DNA from 3 places in the Halobacillus sp. SY10 genome. Region 2 is predicted to be linked to each of the others. Evidence: riboswitches for the same ligand, from Rfam matches in the RefSeq annotation. Region 2 holds a riboswitch; each other region holds the start of a gene.
The links. A riboswitch is a leader RNA that binds a small molecule or an ion and turns the genes downstream of it on or off. The one in region 2 is predicted to bind cobalamin.
Positions count from the first base shown of each region.

Region 1: linked by a shared signal. The riboswitch ahead of ACJA3J_RS11550 (DUF4430 domain-containing protein) and the one ahead of ACJA3J_RS01700 (acyl-CoA thioesterase) in region 2 are both predicted to bind cobalamin.
Region 3: linked by a shared signal. The riboswitch ahead of ACJA3J_RS12630 (hypothetical protein) and the one ahead of ACJA3J_RS01700 (acyl-CoA thioesterase) in region 2 are both predicted to bind cobalamin.

Region 1 is NZ_CP174345.1:2,259,934-2,265,336, reverse strand. Features, by position in the region: gene ACJA3J_RS11555 (ATP-binding protein) at 1-1,766, shown strand, start outside; cobalamin riboswitch at 1,812-1,993, shown strand; gene ACJA3J_RS11550 (DUF4430 domain-containing protein) at 2,200-2,601, shown strand; gene ACJA3J_RS11545 (ECF transporter S component) at 2,608-3,120, shown strand; gene sigX (RNA polymerase sigma factor SigX) at 3,862-4,404, shown strand; gene ACJA3J_RS11535 (hypothetical protein) at 4,391-5,403, shown strand, end outside.
Region 2 is NZ_CP174345.1:312,000-317,402, forward strand. Features, by position in the region: gene ACJA3J_RS01690 (nucleobase:cation symporter-2 family protein) at 1-1,106, opposite strand, end outside; gene ACJA3J_RS01695 (xanthine phosphoribosyltransferase) at 1,103-1,690, opposite strand; purine riboswitch at 2,434-2,535, opposite strand; cobalamin riboswitch at 2,674-2,855, shown strand; gene ACJA3J_RS01700 (acyl-CoA thioesterase) at 2,992-3,462, shown strand; gene ACJA3J_RS01705 (dimethylarginine dimethylaminohydrolase family protein) at 3,594-4,445, opposite strand; gene ACJA3J_RS01710 (helix-turn-helix transcriptional regulator) at 4,579-4,785, shown strand; gene ACJA3J_RS01715 (hypothetical protein) at 4,788-4,958, shown strand.
Region 3 is NZ_CP174345.1:2,497,574-2,502,976, reverse strand. Features, by position in the region: gene ACJA3J_RS12640 (bifunctional 2-methylcitrate dehydratase/aconitate hydratase) at 1-1,125, opposite strand, end outside; gene mmgD (citrate synthase) at 1,199-2,314, opposite strand; gene ACJA3J_RS12630 (hypothetical protein) at 2,356-2,577, opposite strand; cobalamin riboswitch at 2,752-2,955, opposite strand; gene ACJA3J_RS12625 (LacI family DNA-binding transcriptional regulator) at 3,702-4,697, shown strand; gene ACJA3J_RS12620 (extracellular solute-binding protein) at 4,803-5,403, shown strand, end outside.

The DNA.
Region 1 (5,403 bases), 1.9 Mb from region 2:
TCGGGAAGTTATGGTTCACCATCTTATTATTGGTTTGCTTTGTCCTCTTTATATTGACTGTTCTTCTCCTCGAGTTCTTTCAAAACTATCATGTCGTAGAAGCAGAAAGGCATCTGCTGCAGACGGCGGACCGAATTTCAGACGTCGTGGATCGCTATGAACAAGAGGAAGACCTTTTACTATCGACAACAGCCCTTGTCAAAGATCCGGCTAGTCGAGCCGTCATTGTAAAAGGAGAGGATGATCCGCTGGTTTCGGAAAGTGATTCCGATTCACTGCCTGTGCTAGATTATGAATGGTTTAAAAATGACGAAGATACAGCAACCGTTTTGAATGAAGGCGCAGATGTTAAAAAAGTTGCCGATCTAGGAAATGGCGAGACTGGAGTCATGGTTGTCGGCACTCCACTTAATAACCAGGACGGGGCTGTTTTTGTCTATCAATCACTGGATACGATTGAAGAAACGTCCGAACAGACGACAAAAATCATATTCCTGGGTGCTGGAATTGCCATCGTATTAACGACCATTTTCGCCTTTTTCCTCTCCACTCGAATCACGGCACCTTTGATTAAAATGAGAGAAGGTGCCCTCGAACTTGCCAAAGGCGAGTTCAACACGAAGATACCCATACGTACACATGATGAAATCGGTGAACTGGCGATGGCCTTTAACCGGATGGGCCGGGAGTTGAAGTTTCATATCAATGCTTTGAATCAGGAAAAAGAACAGCTCTCGGGTATTTTGAGGTCGATGGCAGATGGCGTCATAACGTTTAATCGCGAAGGGGATGTGCTCATTTCCAATCCCCCCGCACAACAATATTTAGATGCCTATGCGTTTGAAAAGAACGCTGCATCCACGTCTTCTGATCAAACGTCCCTTCCAGAACCGCTGAGGGATTTGTTTAACAATGTTATCACGGATGAAAATGAATCCATGATCGAGATGACATTACAAGGCAGGTCCTGGGTGATCATCATGACACCTTTGTATGACAAAGAAAAAGTACGTGGAGCTGTCGCGGTCCTTCGGGATATGACGGAAGAAAGAAGACTGAACAAGCTCCGCAAAGACTTTATCGCTAATGTATCCCACGAATTGCGTACCCCCATTTCGATGCTGCAAGGGTATAGTGAAGCCATCGTGGATGACATTGCGGAATCAAAAGAAGACAAAAATGAACTCGCGCAAATCATCCATGACGAGTCGCTCAGGATCGGTCGTCTTGTCAATGAGCTTTTGGATATAGCACGGATGGAAGCGGGACATATTCAGTTGAATGAAGAATCTGTTGAAATTGAGCCATTTTTGAACAAAATCATTCGGAAATTCAGTGGGATTGCCAAAGAGAAGTCTGTAGACCTTCATTTGAAAGTAGAAGGGGAGTTCGGGTTCCTCGATTTCGATCCTGATCGTATTGAACAAGTGTTTACAAATTTGATTGATAATGCGATCCGACATTCCGACCCGGGCAGTCAGGTACAGGTGATTCTTGAACAAGATGAAAAGGAATGGATTGCAAGTGTCAAAGACTCCGGGTATGGAATTGCCGAGGAAGACCTTCCATTCGTCTTTGAGCGTTTCTATAAAGCAGATAAATCAAGGAAGCGTGAAGATAAAAATTACAAAAAAGGCACAGGGCTCGGACTTGCGATTGCGAAAAACATTGTAGAAGCCCATGATGGGGCCATTAGTGTGCACAGCAAGTTGAAAGAAGGAACCACCTTTACTTTTAAAATTCCTTTTACACATAAGGAAAAATAAAGTTGCTATATTCGGAAAATTGTTGTAATCTTGTTTATGGAAACTTCATAAGAAGAGGATTCAGGTGTCTGAAAAGACTTGATAGGGAATCTGGTGGAAAACCAGAACTGTCCTCGCAACTGTAAGTGTAGACGAAAAGGAAATTCCACTGTACCTTCAGGTATGGGAAGGATCCTGATTAGGATGACGCACAAGTCAGTAGACCTGCCTGATCCAACGTTTCAAAGCTTCGGGGATTGAGCATTTGAGACAACCGATCGGTATGACGTGGAACGTAGATCTTATCCTTTCGTTTGTCTTAAGCTTACCCTTGTAGAAGGGTAAGCTTTTTTTGTGGTAGGAAAGATATAACGATTTCTACATACAGGTGACTTGGTTGTCTTCGCTTTTCTCTCCTCCTGGCCGTGAAACAAAAAGAAAGGGAGAGATTGTAATGAAAAAATGGAATACGTTACTAACAGCAATGATTCTCGCTGTAGGCATGCTGGCTGGATGTGGGACTCAAGAGGGTAGTGAGACATCAGCTACTCAAGAAGAACAAGTGCAGGAAGTTACTGTACAAGTGCAGCTATCTAAAAACGATGGCGAAGAAATGATTGCGGAAGATGAAATAACAGTAGAAGAAGGAACCACCCTCATGGAAGTCATGGAAGATAACTATGAAGTAGAACAATCCGAAGGGTTCATTAACAGCATCGAAGGGATTGCCGGCAACCAAGAAGAAAAAATGGCTTGGATGTACACCATTAACGGCGATGAAGCAATGGTTGGAGCCAATGAGTACGAAGTAAAGGATGGAGACGAGATCGTTTTTGATTATCAATCTTGGGAATGATGAAGGATGAATACCTATAAGTTAACATTGATTGCCATGCTCGCATCCTTAGCCATAGCAGGAAGGATGGCTTTAGCTCATTTTCCTAATATCCAGCCGGTGACTGCAATCATTATTATTGCCGGTTTCTGGCTCGGACCCAGTGCAGGAATCCTCATTGCACTGCTCACAACCTTTGTGTCTAATGTGTTGTTGGGCATGGGGATATGGACCATCTGGCAGATCATCGCCTGGTCAATTATAGGAATCATTGCCGGTCTCCTAGGGAAATATTGGTCAAAAATGCCATTCTGGGGTCTTTCCATCTATGGCTTTATCAGCGGACTTTTTTTCGGCGTCATTCTTTCCTTAACGATGCGGGCTGCGGGCCAGCCATTTTGGGCGTATTATTTAGCTGGCCTCCCGATGGATATCAATCATGCAGTTTCTAATACTGTGTTCATATTGGCACTATCTCCAATACTCGGAACACTTTTCCAACGCTACGAAAAAAGAAACGCCATATCAAAAGTATCTTAGCTACCCGAACAAGGGTAGCTTTTTTGTTCCCTTAACCCTACCGTTTATTAAAGTTAATGGCAGGATTGTAGAAGATTCAGTTTCGATATAATCGGTGTTCGTTTGCCGTATTGAGAGTCAGGTGTGGTGGGGAAGCAACTCGCTTTCCTGTGGGGGAGTGGCAAGCTTCCTCGGGCTAACGCCCTGCGGGATCTCGCCGATCTCCTTTCTCCCACGGGAGTCTCGCAGCTTCCCCACCACCCCATTCGATGAGTGTGAAAAACGAACCCCTACACTTAGAAAGAGCGTCTTCCAACCCCCTTGTCCAGGAGTCATAAATCGCGCTGTATCAGCATTTCAATAGAGAAGCCACAGACATTTGCATTTCGACAGAGCTTGGGAATTCCGCTATTCGTGGTAGTAGTTTCGAGACACTGAATATGGCAAAGGGGCGGAGGGGGATGGCGAGACTCCTGCGGGAAAAAAGTGCATGGTGAGACCCCACAGGACGCAGTCCGAGGAGGCTCATCGCGCTCCCGCGGAAAGCGAGTTATCCCCCGCAGCCCCGAATCTCTAACCCAAAAGTCTCGAAACTGAGTCTTCCACAATTGGGAGCTTTAGTTGAAGTTGGGATAGAGGTATTGGGCAGGTGATTTTCTTTTGAAAACCCGGTTCCTTTTTCTTTTTTTGCATATTAAGATAGAGAGTGTAACTTTTTTCATACATAAAACGACTATTAAAGTGACCCAGGAGGTACCACCATTGCGAACGTTCTTTGACGAACTATACGAAAACTATCACCATGACCTGTTTCAGTTTCTCATCTATATGGTCAAGGACAGAAGTCTTGCTGAAGACTTGGTTCAGGATGTTTATGTGAGGGTCATGAAATCATATGATTCATTCAATGGAAAAAGCTCTGAGAAAACATGGTTGTTTTCCATAGCCAGGCACGTAGCCATTGACTATTTCCGTAAACAAAAAAGAAAGAGGAACCGCTTCATGGAGTTCTTTGATTGGACTGAGAAAGGTGAGCAAATCAAAGATCAGAATAAAATGCCTGAAGAGATTGCCGTGCAGAATGATGAAATTCAACAAGTGTATCAAGCGCTCGACAAATGTACGGTCGATCAGCGAAGTGTGTTGATTTTCCGTTTCATTCAAGGCATGTCCATAAAAGAAACAGCAGAAATCTTAAGCTGGAGTGAGAGTAAAGTGAAGACGACTCAACATCGAGCCATGAAAGCTCTGAAGATGATACTTGAAGAGATGGAAGAGGGGAGGGGAGATCGTGAAGAAGCGTAATGACGAAGATATCAAAAAAGTATTAGGTGAACTCCCTTCTATGGATGATCGCCAATCGAAAGAAACGCTCTACCAAAAGGTTTCATCACGCGTAAATACACCAAAAAGGAAAGTAGCTCCATGGCTTTTTCCTGGATTAGCTACGATTGCTGTTTTGCTAGTACTTGCCGTGTTCATTCCTGTCTTTTTCAGTAACAATGGAATGCTTACCGTGGAAGAGTCTGCCGATCGTGCGAATGAGAATGCAGAATCCTCGTCGGCGACTGAAGAAACAGCTCCATCTCTTGATTCATCTACCTCAGAGAGTGAAGAGGAAAGTGCTGAAATCAAGGAAGCTGAACCTTCCAGCGAGGATAAGGACCTTCCTCCTGAAGAAAATGCAGAAGAAGAATCCCAAGAGAAAGAGGAAGAATCAAAGCTTGAAGAAACACAAGAAGAGCCTGAGGCAGAGCTTGAGTCACTGGTTTTAAGGAGTGACGAAGGCGGTTATGATACGGTGTCTTATCCAGGGAAAAATGCTGAAGTCATCCTTCCTACCCTCCAGAAGCAGCAGGAGGTCGACACATTTTCACCAGAGAGGTACGGTTTAGCTGAGAGAGCTGTAGAAGGAATCGAATATGAAGTGGATGAAACAGAAGGTTCGGCTGTCGTTACGTTTCCTGATGGTTTCACCGTTAGTGGATCTGCTTGGGCAAGCGCGATTGTTGAAAGCATTCGATGGGACTTGGAGAACTTTCAACTAGAAGAAATTTTTGTTCAAACCGAATCAGGTAATCCCGTCAACCTGGGAAGCTACGGAGAAATGTCCGAAGTTCCTGTCATTCAACAAAGGGAGTACATCTTTCAATTGTATCAATACGAAGGTTCCTCTGAACGTTTATTAGCTCCCATTTCTGTTGATGGTTCTCCGACATTCCAGGATGCTCTATCTTTGATGAAGGAAAAAGGGAGAGGTCTCTTTGTGAGCCCAGCCGTGCCAGAACATGTTCAGTTTACTTC
Region 2 (5,403 bases):
ACAGAACAAGCGACAATCATGGAGTTTTCATGAGATTCGGACATGACACGGCTGAGCATTTTAATGCCTTGGGAGATGACCATTCCGAACATCGCGATCATCGCACCCCCTAACACAGAGGTAGGGATGATGGTCGTAAAGGCAGCAATTTTCGGAATGAAGCCAAGGGCTATCAACATCGCGCCCATAACGAAAATAACGCGGCGGGATTTTACTCCTGTCATATGCATGAGACCGACATTTTGAGAAAAAGCGGTGTAAGGAAAAGCGTTGAACACACCTCCGAATAGAATCGCTATTCCTTCTGCACGATAACCACTGGCTAGATCTTTTTCATTCAATTTCTTCTCTGTCATTTCACTTAATGCGAAGTAAACGCCAGTAGATTCAACGAGAGACACCATGGCCACTAAAATCATTGTCAAAATGGCAGACCAATGAAAGCTCGGTGTCCCAAAGTAGAAAGGCTCAATCATATGGAAGACAGCAGATTCATGGACAGCTGAGAAATCGACCCTCCCAAAGAGAGCAGCCACAAGGGTGCCTCCTAAAATACCGATCAGAATGGCTATGGAGCGCATGAATCCTTTTGTGAAACGATATAGAAGGATGATGAATAAAAGCGTTCCAAAGGAAAGAGCAAGATTGGCAGGTGAACCAAAATCTTCAGCCCCTTGGCCACCACCCATGTTATTAATCGCAACAGGAATTAATGTAATTCCGATAATCGTTACAACGGTCCCAGTAACGACAGGTGGAAAGAATCGGACAAGTTTCCCGAAGAAGCGGCTGATCAGGATGACGAACAATCCGGAAACGAGAATAGAACCGTAAATCGCCGAAACCCCATACTGACCCCCGATGGCGATCATCGGACCGACAGCGGTAAACGTACAGCCAAGGACGACAGGAAGACCGATACCGAAATAACGGTTGCGGACGACTTGCAAAATGGTAGCCACCCCGCACATTAATATATCAATGGCGACAAGGTAAGTGAGTTGTTCTGAATTCAGCCCAAGGGCTCCACCGACAATCAATGGAACGAGAATCGCTCCTGCATACATCGCCAACAAATGTTGAATGGCTAAAGCAGTTGTTTTCATGAGGATACCTCCTGTGTTTCAAACGTAATCGTACTGCCCTCAAGTGATGAAAGGGTAGCAAGTGATTCTACTTTTATTCCTTGGCGTCGTAAAAGGCGGCCCCCATCTTGAAACCCTTTCTCTATAACGATCGCCACACCGGCGATGGATGCTCCTGATTGTTCTATAAGGTCAATCAGCCCTTTCGCAGCCTGACCATTCGCTAGAAAATCATCAAGGATCAAGACATGATCATCTTCAGTCATGAAGTCTTTCGATATGGAGATTTCATTTGTTTCTTGCTTCGTAAATGAATGCACCTTTGATGTGTAAAGGTGGTCTTTCATGGTCAATGATTTTTTCTTCCTTGCAAAAATTGCAGGAACACCTAGGCTGAGTGCTGTCATTTGAGCGGGTGCGATACCTGAGGACTCTAATGTCAGCACCTTCGTAATCCCCAACTCTTTAAAGCGGCTCGCAAACTCTTCTCCAATTTCTTTCATGAGTACAGGGTCTATTTGATGATTCAAAAAAGCATCGACTTTAATGACGGACGGAGATAAAACTTTCCCCTCTTCTACGATTTTCTTTTTCAACTGATCCATATCCAACACACCTTTCTAGGTTAAGTATTTATGTAAGCTCAATTACTGCTGTTCAATAAAAGCTCCCGTTTGTGGAAAACTCAGTTTCAAGATAATCCGGGGTTCGTTTGCCATATTAGGAGGCAGGGGTGGTTGGGAAGCCACTCGCTTTCCTGTGGGGGAGTGGCGAGCTTCCTCGGGCTACCGCCCTGTGGGATCTCGCCTATCTCCTTTCTCCCACGGGAGTCTCGCAGCTTCCCAACCACACCATTCGATGTATGTGAGTAACGCCCCCCCTTTACCAAGTTGGATTGTCTTCCACCCTCCCACTTTAAGAAGTATAAAGCGCTCTACATCAAGCTTTCATGATCGAAATGATCACTGGGGATCGTTTATATTATCCCATTCACTTGAGCAAACAAGCAGAGTTTCTGAGAAGTGGTTTCGAGACACTTACATGGTAAAGAGGCGGAGGGGAATGGGGAGACTCCTGCGGGAAAAAAGTGCTAGGTGAGACCCCGCAGAGCGAAGCTCGAGGAGGCTCACCGCGCTCCCGCGGAAAGCGAGCTATTCCCCGCAGCCCCATTCACTCAATAAACATCTCGAAACTGAGTCTTCCACAAACCTGCCATTTAGTTGAACAATTAGAGCTCAGGGAACGTTAGAAACAAAAAAGCACGAAAAGCTTGTTTCCTCTATGGAAAGCAAGTCTTTTCGTGCTGGACGAAGACAAAAACAATGAAACCGTGGACAGGAAAGTCCCGGTGTCTTGTACTGCTTTTCATAGTCGGTTCATTTGCGGTAAACCGGTAGAAACTTGCAGGCCATATCCCCGCGATTATATGAAAACTTATATTCGAATGATATGGATAGTATATCAGTTTATTGTTCGTAATCAACCCCTTTTTAAGAATTTATCGATCTATATTCGATGTTTTGTTCGTGTTGACAGGGGTGGATGTTTAGGAGATAGTGGATGGGAAGAGAGTTTCTCTTTTCCATAGAAAAAATGATCGCCTTATGGTGGCTTCGTCATAGAAGCTGAAAAGGGAAGTTTGGTGAAATGCCAACGCGGTCCCGCCACTGTAATGGGGAGGTGCATAGATGACCCACTGTTTCATAAATGGGAAGGGCTGTGTGCTGATGAACCTGAGCCAGGAGACCTGCCATAAGGAAGAACATGATTTCCTACGGGAGATAGGAGGATGTTACGTGTATTGGATCTATCAAGAGCTTTTTTCGGTTCCATGAATCAAAGGGAGAATCTTATTTGTATTTCTCCCTTCGCGGGCTAATCATTTTCAAAGAGGAGGAACCCATTCATGGAACCTTTACCTGTCCATTATTCTAGAATGACGCAAACAAGATTAGTGCTGCCACCAGATACGAATCACCTGGACACCATTTTCGGAGGGAAAGTTCTCTCTTATATCGACGAAATTGCAGCACTGACCGCCATGAAGCATTCAAACTGTGTTGTTGTTACTGCTTCGATAGACTCGGTGGATTTTTTATCTTCTGCTAAGGTGGGGGACGCATTGACGTTAGAAGCTTGTGTGACGAGCACAGGGCGGACATCCATGGAAGTCTATGTAAAAGTCTTTGCTGATGACTTACTGCAAGGGCGAAAAGTGATGACGACAGAATCATTTTTAACGATGGTCGCTGTAGATGCTGAAGGGAAACCGACACCGGTACCGCCCATCTCCCCCGAGACAGAGGAAGACAAACGATTGTTTGAAACGGCTCCATCCAGGAGGGAACATCGAAAAAGCAGACCGGCGCTTAGATGACAGATACTTAATGTTTTAAAAACGAGTAATCAAATCCACAGACCCCATACTTTAGATGATGTCTTATAATAGTTGTGTGGACTTCTTCCATTCAAAAAAAAGCAGCCCCTTCTAAAAGAAGCGGGCTGCTTTTATGTTCTTTTTAATGGCAAAGTACAGCATCTGAACGACCCTCCGGATTTGATGATTTCTGAAAGGTCGACAGGAATCACATGAAACCCATATTTCTCTAACTGTGTATTTAGTCGCTCGTTTTGAGGGAGGCTGATCACTTTACGGTTTCCAATGGAAAGAACGTTCGGTCCCATGGTAAACTGTTCCTTCTCGGTGACTTCAATCACCTTGTAACGTGCGGTGATGGCTTCCATGCTGTTTTTTGTAAAAGCAGGAGGATAAAGGATGGCAGTAGAATCATCGATCATGTTGAATACGCAGTCCAAATGAAGGATATCCCCTCTCAAAGGAACAGGTACAACCTGATGATCAGGAAGATGCGATTGGAGCTCACGGATTGCTTGACGGGATGTCCTTTTAGTTTCTCCGACCCACACCGTGGCCCCGTCTAACACAATATCTCCGCCTTCAATCGATGAAGGAAGTTCCTCTTCTACCTCGATGTTATTTCTTCTCGCCCATCTCCGCAGGACATCCGTTTCCTGTTTACGAACCTTTTCACTCATAGAGCCGATAAACAGGTGATGATCAATTGTAAATCCGATATCTCTTGTAAACACCTGTTCATAAAGGTCCGGCTGACTTGGGAGTTGTATGACTTCAATTTGATGATCCTCTAAAATCTTCACGAAATACTCATGTTGCTGAAGAGCTGTTTTGACATTTATGTTTTGGTTTTTGTAATGTTTTTGAGTTTCGTTGATGATATCAGTGATTTTCATATAAGAGGGTTTGGCGACTACGACTTTTTTCAGCGGCGAATATTCGGTGTCACAATGAATACTGTTTTCCGAAGCTATTCCAACCATGATAGATCCTCCTTTTATTCATATCCCTTTTCTTCCCCTGGGGACAGCGAATAAAACAATAAAATATATAATGTAAAGCAACCTTTACGTAAAGTTTGCTTTACATTATACTGGAAGTAATTGGAGGGGTGGTATGAGAAACCGGCTTACGGAATATAGAAAAAAGCATGGTTTGTCACAGGACAAATTAGCAGAAAAATTGCAGGTATCACGGCAGACGATTATTTCGATTGAAAAGAACAGATATTCCCCTTCCTTACCGCTTGCATTTGAAATTGCGCGCGTATTTGGTGTACGAATTGAAGATCTTTTTATTTATGAATTAAAGGAGGGGGAATGAGGATGGATTACACTTCTAACGCTTTTAAAGTCATCGGTGGATTCTTCTTTCTAATAGGAGTTTTCTTAATTGTTGTGGGGACGATGGGCGGGCGAATGGCCGTCTATGATTTGGACCATGGTTTCTTTAGGAGTTTTATCTTTCAGTATGAGCTACTTATACCCTCAGTTTAAACAGAAGGATGAACGCATGAAATGGATCAGGCATAAGGCTGTGTTTTACTCTTTCTTTATTATAATGGGGGTAATGGGGGTCTTCCACCTTATGATTTCGTTGCAAGTGGTCTTGCTCAGCGCTGTTTATTTACTCAGTGTCCTATTAGCATTAAACATTGTGGCGGTATTTTTAACGATGGTCATCTTAGCAAGGCGATACTGAAAAAGGAGTGACTCAATGGACGCTCATGTTTCTTATCAGTGTTGCATTCGTTTATTTGTCTATTAAGAAAGATCGTAAAAGGTGCTCCTTAACAAAAAAAGGAATGGTAAAGCTGATAATTTAATAGCGGCCGTTTCCTAGTTTTTATGGTCTTTGTCTATGTGAACAGATGATCCGTATTTCGACATTTCCCGGGAAATGTCGTGGGAATGATTTGTTAAGCGGGTGTACCGGACAAAA
Region 3 (5,403 bases), 2.1 Mb from region 2:
ACGGTCGATTTCAGGATTCGCGGCTACGTCGTCTTCATAATGGTCTGCATTCAAAGATCCATATAATAGACCAATGGCTGTGATGTATTGCAAACAGTGATCACGGTCTGCAGGGTTATTTAGTGGTCCTTTTTTATCAATGATTCGGATGGCAGATTCATGTGTCGTAATCGTTACACGCTCGATCTCGTCGATTCTCCCTTTGACTTGGTCATGAAGTTCGATCGCTGCTTCTGCTGCCGTTTGGGCATGAAATTCAGCTGGGAATGAAATCTTGAATAAGATATTTTCCATCACATAAGAATCGAATGGACGTGCTAAGGTGAGTTCTTTTCCGCCGAAAAGTACATCCTGAAATCCCCAGCCAGGTGCAGACAAGGCAGTTTTGTATCCCATTTCTCCGTTCATCGTCATCAAGGCGAGCCTTACACCACGGCTTGTTGCATCTCCGGCCGCCCATGATTTTCGGGAGCCTGTGTTTGGTGCATGGCGGTAAGTACGAAGACTCGAGTTATCAATCCAGGCTTGGGAAACTGCGTTCACTACGTCTTCTTTACTGCCACCTAACATGGCTGTTACGACTGCTGTTGTGGCTATTTTTACGTAAAGAACATGGTCAAGCCCCTCACGGTTGAGGCTGTTTTCTAAAGCTAAGACCCCCTGGATTTCATGAGCTTTTACAATATTCTCAAGAACATCATCCATCTTCAGCGGTTCTTTCCCCTCTGAAATTCGTTTACGGCTGATGTAATCGGAAATTGCCAGGATTCCCCCTAAGTTGTCGGAAGGATGCCCCCATTCTGCTGCTAGCCATGTATCATTGTAATCGAGCCAGCGGATCATGCATCCTATATTAAAAGCTGCGTGGACGGGGTCCAATTCATAGGACGTACCGGGTACACGAGAGCCATTCGGAACGACAGTGCCAGGAACAATAGGTCCTAAGTGCTTCGTACATTCCGGATAACGTAAGGCTAAAAAGCCGCAGCCTAATGTGTCCATCAGCACGTATTGGGCGGTTTCTAAAGCTTCCTCGCTTGTGATGTTCCCGTAAACCGCGTATTCTGCAATGCGATCCATAACTTGATCCGTAGACTGAGCCGTATTTATTTTCACTTCTGTCATTTTCATCGCCACCTTTTTTATTTTTAAAATGATGTTTGTAAAAGCCGACCGGGACCAGCCAGGCAGCTTGCGATTAAGGGTGCAGACCACGAGGCCCCGTATAGAGAACTCTCGGCCTGAACAATTTGTTGTTGGCATATTGTTCGGATACGTGAGCACACAACCCAAGCGTGCGGGCAGCAAAAAATATCGGGGTGTACAAATCAATTGGTATACCTAAGAGATAGTAGACGGGTGCGGCATAATAGTCCAGGTTCGGATATAAACCCTTTTCTTCTTTCATCAGCTGTTCTCCTGCTTCGCACATCTCAAAAAGATCTTCGCGTTTTCTCTTTACAGCCAGTTCACGTAACGCTTCTTTCATAAGAGCTGCTCTAGGGTCCATCTTCTTCATGTACACACGGTGTCCGAAACCCATGACTTTTTCTTTATTGTTAAGTTTTTCATAGAGAAGATGGCGGAATCCATCCGTTGTTTCTCCTTCTAACAGCATGTGCATGACTGCTTCATTCGCTCCACCGTGGAGGTTTCCTTTCAATGAAGCCACTGCTCCAGTGAGGGCTCCATAAATGTCAGCGTTTGTCGAAGCGATCACACGTGCTGCGAAGGTCGAATTTGGCATTTCATGTTCGCTATATACCATCAAAGACTGATCAAAATAGTCTGCTTCCGCTTGAGTCGGCTCTTTTCCTGTAATCATGTATAAGAAATTGGTACTATAGGGAAGTTCCTGTTTGGGTTCAACGACAGCTTCATCATGAAGGATATGATAGCTGTTCGCCACGATATTTGGAATTTTTGCCAGCAGCCTGAGAGCGGTCTTGCTGATTTCCTCCTCCCGCCGTCCATCTAAATTTTTTTCGTACCCTGCAAGGGCAGATATCCCTGTGCGTAAAGCGTCCATCGGGTGGGTTTCTTTAGGCAGTTTGCTGAATAGGGAAAAGAAATCAGCAGGCAGGTCATATTCTTTTTTCAATTCTTGTTCAAGAGAGGAGCGTTGTTCGTCATCAGGGAGCACACCTTGAAGTAAAAGCTGGACTAAATCAAGATATTGTTTGTTCTCGGCTAGCTCAATGAGTTCATATCCACGAAGGACGATTTCTTCCGCATCAACATCTAAATAAGACAGTTTTGTTTCGGTTGCAATGACACCGTCTAAACCTGGTTTGTAGGCTGTTTGCTCTGCCATGAAAATTCCTCCTCTTTTTGTTAACGCTTTCAAATAAGTATTTAAACTTTTGAAGGCACCTGCGGATATCCACACACTTCCTCATGAACAAGGGTATAGGCGGCATCGAGGTTATCCATCTCCTGCGCTTGGCCGTCCTCGCTGGGTATCTCTTTTTTTAATTCGTTATAGGTCGATTCGAGTGAACAGGAAACGGAGGAATACAGGCGATTCATAATACAAGCTTTGAATCTATTCACGTAATACTCGGTTGCAATGGTCAAAGAAAAACACCTCTAATCAAATGGAAATGAAGGCAATAAAAAAACAACTTTCAGAGAAAGTTGTTAAGTTGAGATTTGCAATTTAATAGAGTATAAAACCAATACATCAGGTATAGAGCACCCACTGGTCCAAACTCTTTCACTCGCACTTAACACCTCCTATCCTCGTAGGTATGGATGTTCGCTGACAAAGGCAGGTCTCCTGGCTTATGATCATCGCTCCCTGGCTCCTTCCCATTCCCGTTTTTAACGGAGAACAGTGGTCTTTCCAGTTTGCTCCCAAATACAGTTGCGGGACAGCATCGGATTTACACCGATTTCCCTTTTAAGCAAATAAGCTTGAACAAGCTTATTTGCACCTGAGTCTGAAACATATTCAGTTATGACCTTTTCAATATAACAAAGATTTTGAAAATAGACAATTATTTCTAAAAAATGAGTGGTAAACAAGGTGATTGAAATCTTTTAGTAAGACGGAAAGTGAAATTATTGAAATGTTTAAACCTCATGGCTGTAAGAATGGAATCGATTCTATTATGAAATCTATTTTAAAAGCCGAGTGTTACTATTCAAAAAAAGTGCCTGACCCCCACTTCTAGTGATAGAGTGGAGGGGAAGGCATTTTTTAGGCTCATTTGGGAATAAATTATTTGCTTTTTTTCTTCTTAAGGTAACTTATATATATGGCTATTACTCCACCTAATGTAAAAGCATGTACAGTAAAAGCTGAAATCTGAGTACTAGGAAGGTCTCTGTTAAAAATGTTATATAGTGATATAGCTGCTATTAATAATAAGCCTATTAGACTTAGAGTCAATTTCAATTAAAAACCTCCTGGTAAATATTTTCTTGTCTCACTATACAATAGACTAATTCACACGTAAAAACAGTAATGGAATTTTGCGAAATAACGCATAAAAAAGTGCCTGCCCCCATACTGCTAAAGTTTTAACGTGTCGTGGTAGGGGAGCACTTTTTTTCATGAATTCAAAGTCATATTTCTATTTCATAAGCAAAAAAAGATGTCAAAAACACATTGACGAAAACGTTTACAAGGAGTATAGTTTACACAAGGTAATCGATTACGTAAACGATTAAGTGAGTTTTAGAAATGAGGATTAACCATGGTTTCCATTAAAGATGTTGCAAAAAAAGCCCAAGTCTCTACAGCAACCGTATCTCATGTGATCAATGAGACCAGATTTGTAGCCGATGAGACCAAACAGAAAGTTTACCTGGCGATGAAGGATCTGAATTACCAGCCGAACCGGATCGCAAGAAGTCTCAGAAGTCGTAAATCGAATACGATCGGACTTTTGGTTCCGTTAGTTGCCGAAGATACATCGAATTTCTTCTTCATGAGCATTGCGAATGGAATTGAAAAGGTATTGAAAGAGAATGGATATAACCTGATCCTTAGTAATTCCGACGAAGATGAAGGAACGGAAAAAGATCAAATCCGCGTTTTTAATACGCAGTTGATTGACGGATTGATCATTGCCCCTGTAAACGGGAAAGATTCAGCATATAAACAGGAATTAACCGGTGACTATCCCGTCGTTTATATTGACCGTCATCCGAGCGGTATTGAAGGGGACATGGTTCTTGTTGATAACCTTCGCGGGTCGTATGAGGCTGTCACTGCTCTCCTTAACAAAGGGTACGAGCGGATCGGCTTTATCACAGGCACCCTTGGGATTACGACTAGTGATGAACGCTTGAATGGGTATAAACAAGCCCTGGAAGAAAAAGGGCTTCCCGTAAGGAAAGAGTTTATCAAAGAAGGGCCGGCCACCTTTGAACAAGGCTATCAGTTAGCGAAAGAGCTTCATGAAGCAGGAGTTTCTGCTTTGTTTATCGCCAATAATGTCATGACGATGGGAGCTGTTTCTTACCTTAAGGAACATCAGGTCAACATTCCTGAAGAAATCGGCATCATAGGCTATGACGATTATGATTGGATGAAGATCACGTCACCTCCTTTATCTGTCGTCAGGCAGCCGGCGTTTGAGATTGGAAAAGTCGCTGTTGAGCAGCTGCTTAAGAGAATAAATGGATCACAAGAGAAATATACAGAAGTCATGCTCGATTCAGAGTTGGTACAGAGAGGTTCCTTTTAAAGAGAACCTTCTCTTTTTAACCATAAAGTAAACGATTACGTAAACGTTTTTATGGAATGGAAGGTTGGTTGTCAGCGTTCAATTATGAAATGGGAGGTACGGAGGATGAAAAAATTATCATTGTTGTTGGCAGGGGTTTTAGTCATGTTGATGCTTGCGGCTTGTTCAAGTGACAGTGACGCGAATTCAGAAGCAGATGGTGGGAGTTCCGGGGAGAACACAACAAGTGACACTGTAGAAACCGGCTCTGTTGAAACAAGTGTTGAAGCTACAGGGGACGAAGAGGTGATGCTTGATTTCTGGATTCACCAGACAGGTGAAGACGAGACGAATGCGTACATTGAGTTGATTGATGCTTTCAACAAAGAGCATGAGGACATTCATGTCAACGCAGAAGTCATCATTGATGACGGAGCAAGTGCTTACAGTGACAGCATCAATGCTGCACTTGTAGCAGGGAACCTGCCAGATGTGATGGCCGTCGACGGTCCTTACGTCTCAAGCTTTGCTGAAGCTGGAGTGATTCAGCCGATCGACGAATATATCGACGAAGAAACGAAAAGCCAATATGTCGATTCGATCATTCAACAAGGCACATACAACGATCAATTGTATTCCTTAGGCGCCATGGAAGCTTCCGTCATGCTTTATTACAACAAAGACTTGTTGGATGAGGCAGGGATCGAGCCGGCTGATTCTATCGAAG